4 regions of the Streptomyces sp. NPDC001985 genome follow, and region 2 is predicted to be linked to each of the others. Evidence: riboswitches for the same ligand, from Rfam matches in the RefSeq annotation. Region 2 holds a riboswitch; each other region holds the start of a gene.
The links. A riboswitch is a leader RNA that binds a small molecule or an ion and turns the genes downstream of it on or off. The one in region 2 is predicted to bind cyclic di-AMP.
Positions count from the first base shown of each region.

Region 1: it holds a riboswitch for cyclic di-AMP, as region 2 does, so the genes downstream of both, ABT122_RS26285 (M23 family metallopeptidase) here and ABT122_RS21540 (transglycosylase family protein) in region 2, are expected to answer to the same signal.
Region 3: it holds a riboswitch for cyclic di-AMP, as region 2 does, so the genes downstream of both, ABT122_RS01280 (M23 family metallopeptidase) here and ABT122_RS21540 (transglycosylase family protein) in region 2, are expected to answer to the same signal.
Region 4: it holds a riboswitch for cyclic di-AMP, as region 2 does, so the genes downstream of both, ABT122_RS17770 (C40 family peptidase) here and ABT122_RS21540 (transglycosylase family protein) in region 2, are expected to answer to the same signal.

Region 1 covers NZ_JBEOYB010000068.1:29,191-33,394, reverse strand. The annotation lists gene ABT122_RS26290 (SGNH/GDSL hydrolase family protein) at 1-495, opposite strand, end outside; gene ABT122_RS26285 (M23 family metallopeptidase) at 667-1,650, opposite strand; cyclic di-AMP (ydaO/yuaA leader) riboswitch at 1,655-1,807, opposite strand; gene ABT122_RS26280 (alpha-galactosidase) at 2,114-4,204, opposite strand, start outside.
Region 2 covers NZ_JBEOYB010000047.1:41,540-45,743, forward strand. The annotation lists gene eno (phosphopyruvate hydratase) at 1-732, opposite strand, end outside; gene ABT122_RS21540 (transglycosylase family protein) at 1,048-1,791, opposite strand; cyclic di-AMP (ydaO/yuaA leader) riboswitch at 1,795-1,969, opposite strand; gene ABT122_RS21545 (transglycosylase family protein) at 2,228-3,259, opposite strand; gene ABT122_RS21550 (cytochrome P450 family protein) at 3,422-4,204, opposite strand, start outside.
Region 3 covers NZ_JBEOYB010000002.1:105,962-110,165, forward strand. The annotation lists gene ABT122_RS01275 (GntR family transcriptional regulator) at 348-1,025, opposite strand; gene ABT122_RS01280 (M23 family metallopeptidase) at 1,318-2,091, opposite strand; cyclic di-AMP (ydaO/yuaA leader) riboswitch at 2,105-2,265, opposite strand; gene ABT122_RS01285 (M16 family metallopeptidase) at 2,475-3,842, opposite strand; gene ABT122_RS01290 (M16 family metallopeptidase) at 3,869-4,204, opposite strand, start outside.
Region 4 covers NZ_JBEOYB010000035.1:49,611-53,814, reverse strand. The annotation lists gene ABT122_RS17780 (helix-turn-helix domain-containing protein) at 1-755, opposite strand, end outside; gene ABT122_RS17775 (ATP-binding protein) at 1,009-1,440, shown strand; gene ABT122_RS17770 (C40 family peptidase) at 1,602-2,078, opposite strand; cyclic di-AMP (ydaO/yuaA leader) riboswitch at 2,082-2,238, opposite strand; gene ABT122_RS17765 (alpha/beta hydrolase) at 2,726-4,204, shown strand, end outside.

The DNA.
Region 1 (4,204 bases), on a different contig from region 2:
GTCGAGCACCGGACAGCCGTAGCGGTCGGCGATGGACCGCACGTGCGCGGTGTAGGTGGCGACCTTGCCGCGCAGATGGCGCAGCACGGGTACGTCACGGGTGTCGAAGCCGGTGGTCACCATCACGGTGCCGACGGCGCCGGTGAGGTCGGCGACCGCGCGCTCGAAGCGCTCGGCCACGTCGTCCGGGTCGCTGCCCGGCCGGATGATGTCATTGCCCCCGGCGCAGAACGACACCAGGTCCGGGGCGAGTTGTCTGGCCCTCGGCACCTGCTCCGCGACGATCTGGTCGAGGAGACGGCCGCGTACCGCCAGGTTGGCGTAGCGAAAGGTGTGTTCGGGCCTGCGGTCGGCGAGCAGCACCGCGAAGCGGTCCGCCCAGCCGACGAAGGACCCGTCCGGTCCGGGGTCTCCGACTCCCTCGGTGAAGCTGTCACCGATAGCCGCGTACGACCCGATTCCGCCCTGGTTGTCTGTGCTCGAATCGTCTGCCACAAGAACTCATCTTGAACCCGTGGATGTGACCTACGCGACCGTAAGGAGGGGTTGACGGCGGGTGATCTTTACCACCGGGGAATATCACGCGGTGGGGAATAGCGCCGAATCCCCCCGCACCGTCGGGCGGTACGGGGGGATTCGAGCGTTCTGGGCGGTTTGCCGTTCGCCTCAGAGGGAGACGCCGTGCTGGCGGAGATACGCCACCGGGTCGATGTCCGAGCCGTAGGAGGCGGTGGTGCGGATCTCGAAGTGCAGGTGCGGGCCGCTGGAGTTGCCGGTGGAGCCCGAGAGGCCGAGCTGGGTGCCGCCGCTCACGCTCTGCCCCGCGGAGACGGAGAGGGAGGAGAGGTGGGCGTACTGCCCGTAGGTGCCGTCGGTGTGCTGGACGATGACCTCGTTGCCGTACGCGCCGCTCCAGCCGGCGGAGACGACGGTGCCCGGACCGACGGAGCGGACGGAGGTGCCGGTGGGCGCCGCGAAGTCGACACCGGTGTGGTAGCCGCTGGACCACATCGAGCCGGTCGCGCGGTAGGAGGTGGTGACACCGCCGGACGCGACCGGGCTGGTGTAGCCGGAGGAGGAGCCCTGGGCCTCCCCGGCGGGCTGCTCCGGGGCCGGCTGCTCGGCGGCGGGGGCGGGCTCCGGCTCCGGCTGGGGGGCCGCGGCACCGGCCGGGCCCTTGCCGCCGGAGCCGGTGCCCGGGGTCTTCTCCGGGGCGGCGGCCGGGCCGGACTCCCGGCCTCCGGAGCGGTCGGCGCGCGCCTCGGACGCGCCGCCGATGGCGAGTTCGAGACCCGGGTGGATCATCGAGGGATCGTCGCCGATGGTGTCGCGGTTCTTCTCGTACAGCCCCTGCCAGCCGCCGTCGACCCGGTGCTCGTCGGCGATCGCGGTCAGATGGTCGCCGGCGACGACGCGGTACGTGGCGGAGGCGGGGGCCGCCGGGGCCTGAGCCTGGGTCTGGGTCTGGGCCTGGGCGGCCTTCACCGGGGCCACGGCGGGGGCGGCGGCCGGGGCCGACCGCTCGGCCGCGTGGGCGCCGGTCGCCCCCATCAGCGGGAGGGCCAAGGCGGCCCCGCCGGTGCCGGCGGCGACGAAACCACGGGTGAGCGGGTTGTTCCTGGGGCGGCGGTGCTTACCCTTTGCGGGCATGGCGCATTCCTCTCCGGCGCCTGCGAGGTGAGCTGTCGGGTTCGGGCTGGAGATGCCCGGCCGCGCTCTGCGCGGCTTCACCCCGAGCCGTCCGGCGAGCCGGAACGGCGTACTGCCTGGGTCCCCCGCTCCTGCCACGAATCGACGTCCGATGGGAGTCCGGCCGGCGGCAGGATTAGGCGGTCCGCCCGGATGGCCGTGACCGTAGATGAGCCGAGCGGACCGGAACAAGCTGCTCCGCTTCACGGCCGGGGGTCCTGCGGCCCCGCTCCCGGGGATTCCGGTCACCCTGCGTGGAGCGCGCTCCCCCAACTCCCGCCCCGGCGTCGGCGTTGTCCTCCGCCGCACCGGCACGGACCGTCACCACTATGATCCTGCTCACCGACCGCACCCCATCTCCGCCGCAGCCGGGGCAGGTTATGGCGAAACAGCTAAATGGGCCATAACGACCCAGATGTGCTGATTAGAGACGGTGGAGCCGGAAGACCGCGGCGTCGAGGTCACCCGAGAGCCCGGTGTGCAGCCCGTGGTGCAGCAGCACCGCCCCCCGGTGCACGGCGCCGGTGTCCCGGCACTCGTACCGGCCGGCCGGATCGAGGCCGCGCAGCCGGAGCCTCGGCGGCCGTTCGCCGTAGTGCTGCGACGGGAGCCAGGCGAGGACGGCGGTCTCGTCGCCGCGCAGATACTGCACCGCGCTCAGTCCGCCGCCGGGCGGGCGGAGCCGGTGGAGGTCGCCGTGCTGCACCAGTGGCCGTATCTCCTTGTAGAGAGCGATCCAGCCGCGCGCCTCGGCGAGTTCCTCCTCGCTCCACTCGGTGAGGTCGCCGCCGATGCCCAGCACCCCGGCCATGGCACTGACGAAGCGGAAGCGGAGCGAGCTGCGCCGGCCGTTGAGCTGGGTGTTCGGACTGTCGGTGACCCAGGCGGCCATCACCCGCGCCGGATGGAGCTGGCTCAGGCCGTGCTGGATGGCGAGCCGGTCCAGCGGATCGGTGTTGTCGGAGGTCCACACCTGATCCGTACGGGAGAGAATCCCGAGGTCGATCCGGCCGCCGCCGCCCGAGCAGGACTCGAAGTCCACCCCGGGGTGGGCGGCCCGCAGCCGGTCCAGGAGTCCGTACAGCCCCTGGACGTGCTCCACCCACAGCCGCTGCGGATAGGGGTCGCCCGGCCAGCCGGGGTCGGTGAAGCAGCGGTTGAAGTCCCACTTCACGTAGTCGATCGGCGCGCTGTCGAGCAGCGCGTGCAGCCGCTCCCACAGATGCTCCCGGACATCGCGGCGGGCGACATTGAGGACGAGCTGATGGCGGTACTCGGTACGGGTCCGGCCGGGCCGGTGCTGCACCCAGTCGGGGTGGGCGCGGTGGAGATCGCTGTCGGGGTTGACCATCTCCGGCTCGACCCAGATCCCGAAGCGCATCCCCCGCGCGCGCACCTCGTCGGCGAGCGGCTTGAGACCGCCGGGGAAGCGGTCGGGGTTGGGGGTCCAGTCGCCGAGCCCGGCGCGGTCGCTGGTGCGCCGCCCGAACCAGGCGTCGTCGACCACGAAGAGCTCGACCCCGAGGGCGGCGGCCCGCCGGGCGAGGGCGCGCTGCTGCGGCTCGGAGATGTCGAAGCCGGTGGCCTCCCAGGAGTTGTAGAGGACGGGCCGCTCGGCCGCCGCGTCCGGGATCACCCGGGCGAGCTGCCAGCGGTGCCAGGCCCTGCTGGCCCCGCCGAAGCCCTCCCGGCTCCAGAGCCCGGCGAAGACGGGCGAGACATAGGACTCGCCGGGGGCGAGCCGCACCAGTCCGGAGTCGTCGTGGCCCGCGCCCCCGGTGATCTGGACCAGTCCGTCGGGCAGCCGGTGGACGGCGATCCGCCAGGAGCCGGACCAGCCGAGCGCACAGCCGTACACCTCGCCGTGCTCCTCGGTCGCCGCGCCGCCGGCGTCCAGGGCGACCCAGGGCAGATGCTGGTGTCCGGTGTGGCCCCGGCGGCTCCCGATGATGTGCTCGCCGTACGTCAGCGGGGAGCGCACCAGCCGGGACTCGGCCGCCCAGCGGCCGTGGAGCTGGCTCAGCCGCCAGGTGTCGCGCGGGGGCAGGGTCCAGGTGGCGGCGTCGGCGCGGAGCAGCTCCAGGGCGGGTCCCGTGCCCTCGTGCGCGGCGGTGGTCCAGCGCTCGACGACATCGCTGTCGTCGCGCATCCGGTGGTGCAGGGTGAGTCCGAGGCCGTGCACGGGGTCGGTGAAGCGCAGCCGCAGTTCGTCGCCGTCCACCGTGGCGCCGGCGAAGGCCCACTCGGTGCCGCGCACCTCGGGGGTGCGGACGCTGAGCGCGGGGCGGACGAAGCGGGGGCCGCCCTCGACCGGGTACTCCTCATGGCCGTCGAGCGGGGATTCGAAGGGGCGGTGGGGCGGTGGGGCCTCGGCGGCGAGCGCCTCGGCGTCCGCGCCGGTGATCCGGGGGCCCCAGTGGAGGTGGAGCAGCGCGTCGTCGTCCGACAGCCGAAACGCATAGCTGCTCGACGCCCCGGAGAGCACCCAGACACGGCCCCTGCCGACACTTTCGAT
Region 2 (4,204 bases):
GTCGAGGGCGAGCGCGATGTCCCGGCCGGGGGCGTAGCCGGCTTCCTTGATGGCCTCAAGGATCAGGTCCAGCGCGGCGCGGTTGGAGTCGAGGTTCGGCGCGAAGCCGCCCTCGTCGCCGAGGCCGGTGGAGAGGCCCTTCTGCTTCAGGACCTTCTTGAGGGTGTGGTAGACCTCGGTGCCCCAGCGCAGCGCCTCGGAGAAGGACTCCGCGCCGATCGGGGCGATCATGAATTCCTGGATGTCCACATTGGAGTCGGCGTGCGAGCCGCCGTTCAGGATGTTCATCATCGGAACGGGCAGCAGGTGCGCGTTCGGGCCGCCGAGGTAGCGGAAGAGCGGCAGGTCGGACGCCTCGGAGGCGGCGTGCGCCACGGCGAGCGAGACGCCGAGGATGGCGTTGGCGCCGAGCGAGGACTTGTCCGGGGTGGCGTCCAGGTCGAACATGGCCTGGTCGATCAGGCGCTGCTCGGTGGCGTCGTAGCCGACCAGCTCGGGGCCGATCTGCTCGATGACGGCGAGGACGGCCTTCTCGACACCCTTGCCCTGGTAACGGTTCTGGTCGCCGTCGCGAAGCTCAAGGGCTTCGAAGGCACCGGTGGAGGCGCCGGACGGGACAGCAGCACGGCCGGTGCTGCCGTCGTCGAGGCCAACCTCGACCTCGACCGTGGGATTGCCTCGGGAGTCCAGGATTTCCCGGGCTACGACGACGTCGATGGACGGCACGAGCATCTCCTTCTGGGATGTGACGCGTGATGTGCAGGGTCTCATTGGCCTTGCGACAAGAGCCTAACCGGCGGCCGGGTGTCGTCCGTCGGATGCCCGCCCCCTGGGACGAACCTACCGATCGGTAACAGAACCGCCCGGCCGGATCGCGACAGACAAGGGGAGAGAAAAGAAAGAGGAGAGGAGAGGGGACAGAGGAAACCCCGGTCCGGCGCGATCGGGGGGAAGCGCGCCGGACCGGGGTGGTCCATCGGGGGCCGGCCCCCGGAGGGGGGTGCGGCCGGGGGGCCGGCTCCCGGAGCCGGGGGAGCCCGCCTCGGGTCAGCTCAGGTCGAGCTGCTGGCCCGGGTAGATGACATCGGCGTCACTGACGATGTCCTTGTTCAGCTCGTAGAGCTTCTCCCAGCCGCCGTCGACCTTCTCGGCGTCGGCGATGATGCTCAGGGTGTCGCCGGTCTTGACCTTGTACTCGCCGTCGCCCTTCTGGAAGCCCTGCGGCTTCGCGGCCGGCGCCGACTGCTGCTGCTGCGGGGCCGGGGCGGCCGACGGGCGCTCGGAGCGGGTCGTCGGGACCTCGGAGCGCTGCGGCTCCTGGGTCTGCTGCCGCGGCGCCGGGGTCGCGGCCTTGGGCTGCTCGGCCTTCGGCGCGGCCTTCTGGGTGGTGCCCGAGTCCGAGCCGCCACCGGTGTACGAGGCGTTGGAGAGGCCCACGCCACAGCTCGGCCAGGCACCCTTGCCCTGGCCCGCGAGGACCTTCTCGGCGGTCTGGATCTGCTGCGCCTTGCTGGCCTGGTCGGCGGTGGGGGCGAAGGCGGTACCGCCGTACGCGGCCCAGGTGGAGGCCGAGAACTGGAGGCCGCCGTAGTAACCGTTGCCGGTGTTGATGGACCAGTTGCCGCCGGACTCGCACTGGGCGACCTTGTCCCACTCGGCCGCGGTCGCGGCGGAGGCGGAGGAGGCGCCGATCAGCGGGGCCGCGACAGCGGCACCGGTCACACCGGCGAGCGTGACGATACGGGTGGCCTTGGAGGGGCGGCGGTGCTTGCCCTTGCCGGAAAACAGCATGGAGTTACTCCTCACCGACGCCTACGAGGTGAGCTGTCGGGTTCGGGCCAGATGAGTTGCCCGGCCGCGCGTCCTAGCGCGCGGCTTCACCCCTAGCCGGTACCGGCCGCTGTCCTCAGCGGCCGGGGCCCGGCACTTACCTTGGGTCCCCCGCTCCTGCCTTCGGCGCTCTCGCGTCGACTGTTCCCCCCGACCGGCGGCAGGATTCGGCGTGACGGTCGTTGGTGCCCGCGGTGGCGAGCGGTTCAGACCGTAGACACAGCTCTCCCCGATGTCCAAGAGAGAACATCGGGGAGAAATCGCCCATCCTGCCACTCCGGAAGGAGACGTTTTCGCAGGTCGGGCATGGAATGCGTGATTCCGGTTGGCCGGGTTGAGGAGTTGGGACGAAGAGACCCTTGTCTCATTTCCCCAGACCCGGACAAAGGAGCCCTAACTACCCGCGTTCCGCCGTGAGGTCGAGGCTCTGGCCGGGGTGGATCAGGTCCGGGTCGTCGCCGACGGCCTCGCGGTTCCCCTCGTACAGGGCGTTCCAGCCGCCCTCCAGCTTCCGCGCCTGGGCGATGGCCCAGAGGCTGTCGCCGGGGCGCACGGTGTAGGCGCCGTCCGGGGCGTCCGCCCCGGCGCCGTCGGCCGCCTTCCCGCCCTCACCGGCACCCGGGGCGGCGATCCCGTCCCGGGCGGAGCCGTCACCGCGCGAGATGTGGCCGGGATCGGCCTCCCGCCCCTTCGCCGTCTCCTCCGAAGCGGGTGAATCACCCGTTTTGGGCTCATGGTCGAGCTTGTCCGGCGGAGTGGCGCCGGGCCCGGTGGTTCCGGTCCCGGTCCCGGTGGATTCGCCCGTGCCGGGCCGGCCCGCCTCGGCCCGCTTCTCCTCGGCGGCCTCGCCCCGGTGCCTGCCCTTGCCCGCGGAACCGGAGCCGGCGTCCTGCTCCGCGCCCTTCTCCGCCTTCTTCTCCGGGGCGGCGCTCTTGGCGGGGCCGCGGGCCCCCGGACCCGTACCGGCGGATCTGTCGGCGCCGGAGCCCACGCCCTGGGTCTGTCCGGGCTCGGGGGTGCCGGACTTCCCGCCGGAGCGCCCGGACGGTTCGGACGCGCTCGCGGAGGGCTCGGGGGACGGCGAGGCCGTCGCGCCGTCCTTCTCCGCGCCGTCCTTGCCGCCGGGGATGAGCCCGGCCATCGCGGCACAGGCGGACCAGGCCTTGGCGCCCTCGGCCGCGAGCACCTTTTCGGCCACGGCTATCTGCTGGGAGCGGCTGGCGAGATCGGCGCGGGAGGCGTACTCCGTACCGCCGAAGGCCTCCCAGGTCCGCTGGGAGAACTGGAGTCCGCCGTAGTAGCCGTTGCCGGTGTCGGCGCTCCAGATGCCGCCGCTCTCGCACTCCGCGACCCGGTCCCACGTGGTGGTCTCGGCCGCGGTCGCGGAGCCCGCGCCGAGGAGCGGAATCGCGATGGCCGATCCCGTCACCCCTGCCGCGACAACGAGAGCCGGAGCCTGACGGGGTCGGCGATGTCGACCATTCCCGGAGAGCATGCGGTTGCCTTTCGCCTGACTGCTTGAGAGACGGGGGTGAACGTAGCGGCAGTCGAACACGCGTCACAAGTCGGTGCAGGGAAGATCACACAAAAGTCACAGTTCTGACGCTCCGTCAATCGACCCCGGGGTGAACCGCACCGGCAGGGTGCGCAATCCACGCATAATCAGCCCTCCGCGCCAGCGCAAATCGGCCGGATCGGCGGCGAGCCGAAGGTCCGGCAGCCTTCTGAGCAGGGTCGCGAGTGCGGTCTGGCCCTCCAGCCGGGCCAGTGGGGCCCCGAGGCAGTAGTGGATGCCGTGCCCGTACCCCAGATGCTGGTTGTCACGCCGGGAAAGGTCGAGTACGTCCGGTTCGGAGAATCGTTCCGGATCGCGGTCGGCCGCGGCCAGCACCACGAGCACCGGATCGCCCGTTCCGATCTCCTGGTCCCCGATCACCAGCGGCTCGGTGGCGAACCGCCAGGTGGCCATCTCCACCGGCCCGTCGTAGCGCAGCAGCTCCTCCACACCGGTCGCCAGCAGACCGGTCTCGCCCGCCGCCAGGGACGTCTGGAGCCGCTCGCGCTGCTCGGGGTGGGTCAGCAGGGCGTAGGCGCCGTTGCCGATCAGATTGACGGTGGTCTCGAACCCCGCGAAGAGCAGGATGAAGGCCATCGCGGCGGCCTCGTTCTCGGTGAGGTGCTCGCCGTGGTCGCTCGCCCGGATCAGACCGGAGATCAGATCGTCCCCGGGGTTCTCGCGCTTGCGGTGGATCAGCTCGACGAGATAGCCGCGGATCTTCTTCACCGAGCGGGCGACCCCGCCGCGCGGACCGCCGCCGTGACGGATCATCATGCCGGCCCAGTCGCGGAAGTCGTCCTGGTCCTCGCGGGGCAC
Region 3 (4,204 bases), on a different contig from region 2:
GACACCGGGCCCCGGGACCGCATGTCCGGATGACCACCCGGCAGGAGTCCGGCCCGCACGGCACGGAATCCGGGCACACCACCGCACCGTCGCACAGCCGGGCGCCGGGAGGGCACCCCGCCCGCCGAATCCGGGAGCACCGGGCACGGCGTTCCCTGAGCGGCCCGCCGGAGAGCCGTGACGGGCCGTCGCACCCCTCCGCCGGGGTATGTCGTGTGGATCTCGCTGGGCTCGCGCGCCCCGGCACCGCACCTCGCCGCGGTGTCGTCCGTCACCCCTGCCCGCCCCGCAGTGACCCCATCCTCCGCCTCGCGCCGCACGGCACCGGACCCAGCCCCACTCAGTCCCTAGTTCCGGACGCGCGCCGTCGTCACGGATCGGTGCGCCGGGCGAGCCGGTTCCGCGCTCCGCAGCCGGTGCGCCCCGGCGGTGCGCTCGGCGTGCAGCGCGGTGAGCGCCCGCGCCCGCTCCGCGTCCCCGCGCGCCACCGCGTCCACGATCGCCCCGTACTCGGCCCAGGACGCCGCGGGCTCGGCCGGCGGCTGCACCGCGTACATCCAGGCGATCTTGTGCCGGAGCTGGGTGAGCAGCGCGATCAGCCCCGGGCTCCCGGAGGCCCCGGCCAGGGTCTCGTGGAACCAGCCGGCGAGGGCCCGCAGGTCCTGGCTCTGCCCCCGGCGGGCCCGCTCCTGGCCGAGGCGGACCAGGCCGCGCAGCACCTTGAGGTGTGCCTCGGTGCGCCGCCGGGCGGCGCGGGCCGCGCCCAGCGGCTCCAGCAGCGCCCTGACCTCCAGCAGATCGGCGGCCTCCTGCTCGGTGGGCTCGGCGACCTGGGCACCGGCGTGTCTGCGGATGACGACAAAGCCCTCGGACTCCAGGGTGCGCAGGGCCTCGCGCACCGGGATGCGGGAGACTCCGTAGCGGCGGGCGAGCTGCTCCTCCGCGAGCCGGCCGCCGCGCGGGAACACCCCGGAGACGATGTCGTCGCGGAGCGCCGTGCCTACCGAGTGCGCGGGAACGCGCATCACCGAACCTCCGCCTTCATCCGCTCACTCCGCGTGGAACGCAGCCGGTCTGACGTCTGTTCGGCGACTCTATTGCAGCGGCCCCCGTTTTCCGATGGCCTCTCGACGGCCGGGGATTCCTTCCGGCCGCCACCCCGGCCGCCACCCGGCCGCAGCCCCGGACCGGGCGGCGGCACGCCGAAGGCCCCGGCGCGCTGCCGCCGGGGCCTTCGGTGGGATGACGGTGCGGGCCGGCCGCGCTCCGGGGGCGCCGGGCGTCCGACGGGACGCCGCCGGGCCCGGCGCGGTGGTGTCAGAGGGAGACTCCGTGGGCGCGCAGATAGGCGACCGGGTCGATGTCGGAGCCGTAGTCGGCGCCGCCTCTGGCCTCGAAGTGGAGGTGGGGCCCGGTGGAGTTGCCCGTGGAGCCCGCGAGGCCGATCTGCTGGCCCGCCACGACGCTCTGGCCCGCCGTGACACCGATGGACGCCAGATGGCCGTACTGGGTGTAGGAGCCGTCGTTCATCCTGATGACGACGTTGTTGCCATAGGCGCCGCCCCAGCCCGCCTCCACGACCGTGCCCATGCCGACCGACATCACGGGGGTGCCGTGGGGGGCGTGGAAGTCGATGCCGGAGTGGCTGCCGGAGGACCAGAGGGAGCCGCCGGCGCGGTAGCCGGTGGAGACATGGGAACCGGCGACGGGGGACTGGAAGGTGTTGAGCCGGCGGCGCTCTGCCTCACGGGCGGCGCGCTCCTCGGCCGCACGGGCCTCACGGGCCCGCTCGTCGGCCCTGCGCTGGGCCTCCTCGGCGGCCTGGACCCGGGCGACGGCCGCGGACTTCTGGGTGGCCGCCTGGTCGGCGACCTCGTCGGCGAGGGAGTCCGCGTCGGCGTCGGCGCTGATGATCATCAGCGATCCGGTGTCCTCCAGGGACGGCGCGCCCGATCCGGCGGCGTGGGCCGGGGCGGCGAGGGTTCCGCAGACTCCGGTGGTGGCGAGGGTGGCGACACCGGCGATGCTCGCGCTTCTGCGCGTCATCCGGCCAGGCGCACGGTGTTTCCCGGTGGGGCGGGTCAACGCCATGGAGAGGCTGGTCCTTTCCTTCCTTCTCGCCTACCGGGTTAGCTGACGGGTTCGGAGCAGGAAGGTCTCCTACGGGCCCCTCCGCATGGCGGCGAAGGCGCTCGATTCACCCCTGGGACGGTGGGTCCCCGGTTCCCCGGACTCGCGCCCTGGGGGATTCGGCGATGGCTGCCCGTGCCACGGGTGCGGCGTCGTGCGGGCGAACAGCCGGACCGACGCTAAGCGCGGGATCTTCCCTCCGCCAAACAAAGAGCTGCTTTTGTTGCACATGCCACAGCCCAGAAAGGCATCTTCCCCATGACAAACGATCAAAAGGGACATATGGCAGCCAGATGAGGGAACCCCGGCACCCGTGGCCGCCGGGGTTCCCTCATCCGTCCCGATCAGCCGGTGACGACGGTCACTTCACCGATACCGAGGGCCTTGACGGGCTCCGCGATCTGCGCGGCGTCCCCCACCAGGACCGTGACCAGCCGGTCCTGCGGGAAGGCGTTGACCACCGCGACCGTCGCCTCCACCGTGCCGGTCTCGGCCAGCCGGACGTAGAGCTGGGCCTGGTAGTCGTCGGGGAGGTGCTGCTCGACCTGGTCGGCCAGCGTGCCCGCGACGGAGGCGGCCATCTCGTACTTCAGCGGGGCGACGCCCACCAGGTTCTGCACCGCCACATCCCGCTCGGCGTCGGTGAGCCCGCCGGCCGCCAGGGTCCGCAGCACCTTCCACAGATCGTCGAGGGCCGGGCCGGTGTTGGGGGTGTCCACCGAGCCGCTGATGGCGAGCAGGGAGACGCCCGAGCCGTCCGGGGCGGAGCGCAGCACCTGGCCGAAGGCGCGCACACCGTAGGTGTAGCCCTTCTCCTCGCGGAGCACCCGGTCGAGCCGGGAGGTCAGCGTGCCGCCGAGGCAGTAGGTGCCGAGCACCTGGGCGGGCCAGACCCGGTCGTGGCGGTCCGCGCCGACCCGTCCGATCAGCACCTGGGTCTGGACCGCGCCGGGGCGGTCCACGACGACCACCCGGCCGGTGTCGTCGGCGGTGACCGCCGGCACGGGGCGCAGGTCCGCGGTGTCGCCCGTCCACTCGCCGAGGGTCTCGGCGAGCACGGCGTCGACATCGACCTCGGCGAGATCGCCGACGATCACCGCGGTGGCGGTGGCGGGGCGGACATGCGCCTCGTAGAAGGCGCGCACGGCCGCCGCGTCGATCCGGGCGACGGTCTCCTCGGTGCCCTGGCGCGGACGGGACATCCGCAGGGACTCCGGGAAGAGCTGCCGGTACAGCTCCTTGGCGGCCCGGCGGCCCGGGTTGGCCGTCTCGTGCGGGATCTCGTCCAGCCGGTTGCGCACCAGCCGCTCGATCTCGGTGTCGAGGAACGCGGGGGCCCGCAGGGCCTCGGCCACCAGCCCGAGCGCCTTGGGCAGCCGGGAGACCGGGACCTCCAGCGAGACCCGGACACCGGGGTGGTCGGCGTGTGCGTCGAGCGTGGCGCCGCACCGCTCCAGCTCGGCGGCGAACTCCTCGGCGGAGCGCTTGTCGGTGCCCTCCGAGAGCGCCCGCGCCATGATCGTGGCAATGCCGTCGAGGCCCTCGGGCTCGGCGTCGAGCGGCGCGTCGAGGGAGACCTCGACCGCCACGACCTGCTGTCCGGGGCGGTGACAGCGCAGCACGGTCAGGCCGTTGTCCAGGGTGCCGCGGTCGGGGGCGGGGAACGCCCAGGGCCTGGCCTCCCCGGCCTGCGGCTGCGGGTGGAACTCCATGGTGGTCAGCGGCTCGGCGGCGTCGGTCACTGGCGCGCCCCTTCTTCGTCGTCGCTCTGCTCGGTCGTGTCGGACGGGTCGTCGGCATCGGCGTCGGCGGCCACCGGCTCGTACACCAGCACCGCCCGGTTGTCGGGGCGCAGCCGGGCCGCGGCGACCGCGCGCACCTCGTCGGCGGTGATGTCGAGGACCCGGTCGACGGCGGTCAGCGCCAGCTGCGGGTCCCCGAAGAGCACCGCGTACCGGCAGAGTTCGTCGGCGCGGCCCGCGACGGTGGAGAGGCGGTCCAGCCACTCGCGCTCCAGCTGGGCCTGGGCGCGCTCCATCTCCTCGGGGGTCGGGCCCTCATCGGCGAACCGGGC
Region 4 (4,204 bases), on a different contig from region 2:
TCTGCCCGCTCCAGCGAGACGCTACGCGTCAAGTGGTCAAGAATGACCACATCCAGATCAGAGGTGCTCGGAAACGAGAAGATAACGAAAGATCCCGTCTGCCCCGCGTATCCGCCGGCGGAGAACGGCACCACCTGGAGCCGTACACAGGGCAGCTCCGACGCCGCGGCCAGCGCCCGCAGTTGCGCCCGCATCACCCCGGGGCCGCCCACCTCGCGCCGCAGCACCGCCTCGTCGAGCACCACACTCAGCGCGGGCGGCCTGGGGCCGCGCAGCACCTCCTGGCGGGCGATCCGCACCTCCGCGAGCGAGTCGACGGTCGCGTCGGGGAGATCCGCGAGCGTCGCCCGGGTCACCGCCCGGGCGTACTCGGCGGTCTGGAGCAGCCCCGGCACCGCCGAGGTCTCCACCGTGCGCACGGCGCGCGCCTGCGACTCCAGGCTGATGAAGTCGCGGTACTCGGCGGGCAGCAGCGACCGGTAGGCGTGCCACCAGCCGTCCCCGCCGCCGTCCGCGGCGTCCGCCAGGGTCTCCAGCAGCAGCCGGGGGCCGGGGTCGGCGACCCGGTACAGATCGAGCAGCAGCCGCACATCGCCCGCCTTCACCCCGCTGGCGCCGGTCTCGATCCGGCTCACCTTCGACTGGTGCCAGCCGGCCAGTTCCGCCGCGCCGCGGCTGGTGAGCCGGGCGGCCACCCGCGCTCTGCGGAGTTCCTCGCCGAGCCTGCGGCGGCGCACCGCCGGACCGTGGCGCATCGGGGCTTCCTTCCGTCGATCCGTCGAACGCTGTCGGTTCGCCCGCGATCCAAGTGGGTGGAGCCGCCAAATCCGGTCCTTCGTCGCAGAGTTCACCGCATCGAGCGACAGATATATGCATATCTTGGGGGATCGCCCCTTCTGGGGAGGGGATGAGTGGCACTCTGGCGATCAGCGCAATCCGTGGCCGCCCGCGCAATCCCTCCGCTTCGAGTTCGGAGCCCGGCCGCGGTGGGAAAGGGACAGCGTCGCCATGGCAGACCTTCAGGAAGCCTCCGTCACCCTGCCGAGCGATCCCGCTTCGGTCTCCGTGGCACGGACATTCGTCGCCGACGTCGTCTCCGAGTGGGGCCTGCCGGCCGGGGGCGCGGCCGTGGAGACGATCCGGCTGATCGTCTCGGAGCTGGTGACCAATGCGGTCCAGCACACCTTCGGCCAGTCGCCCACCTTCACGGTGGACCTGGAGCTGGAGCGGGACGAGAGGCTGCGCATCGGGGTGACCGACAGTCACCCGCGCTGGCCCCAGCGGCTGCCCGCCGCCGTGCGGCAGGACAACGGCCGGGGGATGGTGATCGTCCGCGCGCTCACGGCGGAGAGTGGCGGCAGGCTCAGCGTCACACCCACCCGGGAGGGCGGGAAGACGGTCTGGATCGCCCTGCCGTGGCCGGCCGGGACGTCCGGCTGAGCGGCACCCGGCCTGCGCGGCAGGCCGGGCGTCGGGGCTCCCGCGTCCGGCGCGGGAGGCCAGGTCGTGGCCGCGACCTGGCTCCCCGGCCGGGCGGCGGGGCCCGGTGGCGGGCCGCCGGGGGTCCACCCGGCGGCCCGCACGGGCTCACTGCCGGTCCGTCAGCGCACCCGGCCGTACTTGACGCTCTTGCTCCAGATCTTGTCCAGCTTCACCCAGGACCCCTTCTTGGGCGAGTGCCAGATCTTTCCCTTACCGGCGTAGATGCCCACGTGGTAGACGTAGCCGCCGGAGTGGAAGAACACCAGGTCCCCGGCCTTGCGCCCGGAGGCCGACACGCGCTTGGTCTTGTTGTACTGCTGCTGGGCGGTGCGGGGCAGCTTCTTGCCCGCTCTCTTGTACGAGTAGAGCGTGAGCCCCGAGCAGTCGAAGCGGGACGGCCCGGTTCCTCCGTACCGGTAGGGCGCTCCCTTCTTGGAGGCCGCCACCTTGAGCGCCTTGCCCGCGTGGGACGTGGCGGCGTGCGCCTCGCTCGTGCCGCCCGGCACGAGCAGCGAACCGCCGAGGGCGGCGAGGGTGAGGGCCGATACGGCCCCCGCCCGGCTCATCAGAAACGGGACGTTTGTCTGCGCAGTCATGCGCAACCCTTCGTCAGCCGCCTGTGAAGGATGACCTGTCGGGTTCGGGCGGACGAAGGTGCCCGGCCGCGTGACGCGGCTTCACCCCGAGGGACGTCCGGACTTTCCGGCTGCCCCGTACTGCTCGGGTCCTCCACTCCTGCCGAAGCACTTCCATCGACCAGTCATCCGAAGCGGCGGCAGGACTCGGCGTCCGCTCGGACCGCCCCGCCGAGGTGACGGGGGCTTGTCGTCCCAGGGATCTTGACCCACGACATGGCGGAATTCCGAGCGGAAACGGCGTTATGTGAGTTTTAACACCCTTGGTCCGTTCAGGTGGACATGGCCTCCGGACGGTCCGGCCCTCGACACCCGAGCATGCCCGCACCAGGGCCGGAATAGAGCATTCCGAGAGATTGGCCACGGTGATGCGCAACTCGACCGTAGTTGGCGCCGAGGCCGCGAGTACATCAAAAGGAGTAGCTCGACCGTCACCCGTATGGCGGTTGACGAGGTTCCGCCGACCGCTCCGATTCGTCCGTTCCCGGGGGTTCACCGAGGGATGTACCGCTCACCGGTACTCGGCTCACCGGTTATTGGTTCGGTAAAGAAACAGCCGTACGGCCTGTTGCCGGTAGCACGTCAACCGCGAGGATCGCGGAGTACCCATGACAGAGAGGCAGTTCCAGGTGAGACGTACAGCGGTGTTCGGCGCGACCGGCACTCTGATGGCGGGCGCGCTCATAGCCGGGGCGATAGCCGCCCCGGTCGCCCAGGCCGAGGCCCGGCACTCAGGGGGGTCCGAGGCGCGCGGTGTCCAGATCGCGGCCGAACGCGCCGCCCGGCAGGGCATCGACTGGGCCGACTGTCCCGCCGACTGGGGACTCGCCAAGCCCATCCAGTGCGGCACGGTGACGGTTCCGCTCGACTACGCCCGCCCGAACGGCCGGCAGATCGAGCTGACCGTCGACCGCATCGGCAACACCGGCACCAAGGAGGAGCGCCAGGGCGCGCTCCTCTACAACCCCGGCGGCCCCGGCGGCTCGGGACTCCGCTTCCCCACCCGGGTCACCGGCAAGAACCCGCTCTGGGTGAACACCGCCAAGGCGTACGACTTCGTGGGCTTCGACCCGCGCGGCGTCGGCCGCTCCACCCCCATCTCCTGTGTCGACCCGCAGGAGTTCGTCAAGGCCCCCAAGGCCGACCCGGTCCCCGACAGCGAGGCCGACAAGCGCGCCCAGCGCGCACTCGCCGCCGCGTACGCGGACGGCTGCGCCGAGCGCAGCGGCTGGATGCTGCCGCACATGACCACCCCCAACACCGCCCGTGACCTCGATGTCATCCGGGCCGCCCTGGGCGAGCGGAAGCTCAACTTCCTGGGTGTCTCCTACGGCAGCTATCTGGGCGGGGTGTACGCGACCCTCTTCCCCGGCCATGTCCGCCGGATGGTCGTCGACAGTGTGGTGAATCCCTCACGGGAGAAGATCTGGTACCAGGCCAACCTGGACCAGGACGTCGCCTTCCAGATGCGCTGGGACGACTGGAAGAGCTGGATCGCCGCGAACGACGCCACCTACCGCCTCGGTGACACCCCCGAGAAGGTCGAGCGGCAGTGGCTCACCCTGCGCGCCGACGCCAAGCGCGCCCCGCTCGGCGGAGTCGTCGGCCCGGCCGAGCTGACCGGCTTCTTCCAGGGCGCGCCCTACTACGACTCCTCCTGGGCGCCGGTCGCCCGGCTCTGGAGCAAGTACGTGGCCGGTGACACCCGGCCGCTGATCGACGCCGCGTCGCCGGACCTCTCCGACACCGCCGGCAACATCCGCTCCGAGAACAGCAACGCCGTCTACACGGCTGTCGAGTGCGCGGACGCCAAGTGGCCCACCAGCTGGAAGAAGTGGGACCGCGACAACACCCGGCTCCACCGCGACTACCCCTTCATGACCTGGGCCAACGCCTGGATGAACCTGCCGTGCGCGACCTGGTCCACCCAGCAGCACACCCCGGTGGACGTCAGGAGCGGCAAGGGCCTGCCGGGCGTGCTCATCGTGCAGGCCGAGCGGGACGCGGCCACCCCGGTCGCCGGCGCCTACGAGCTGCACAAGCGGCTCAAGGGCTCGCGGGTGATCCTGGAGAAGGGCGCCGGTTCG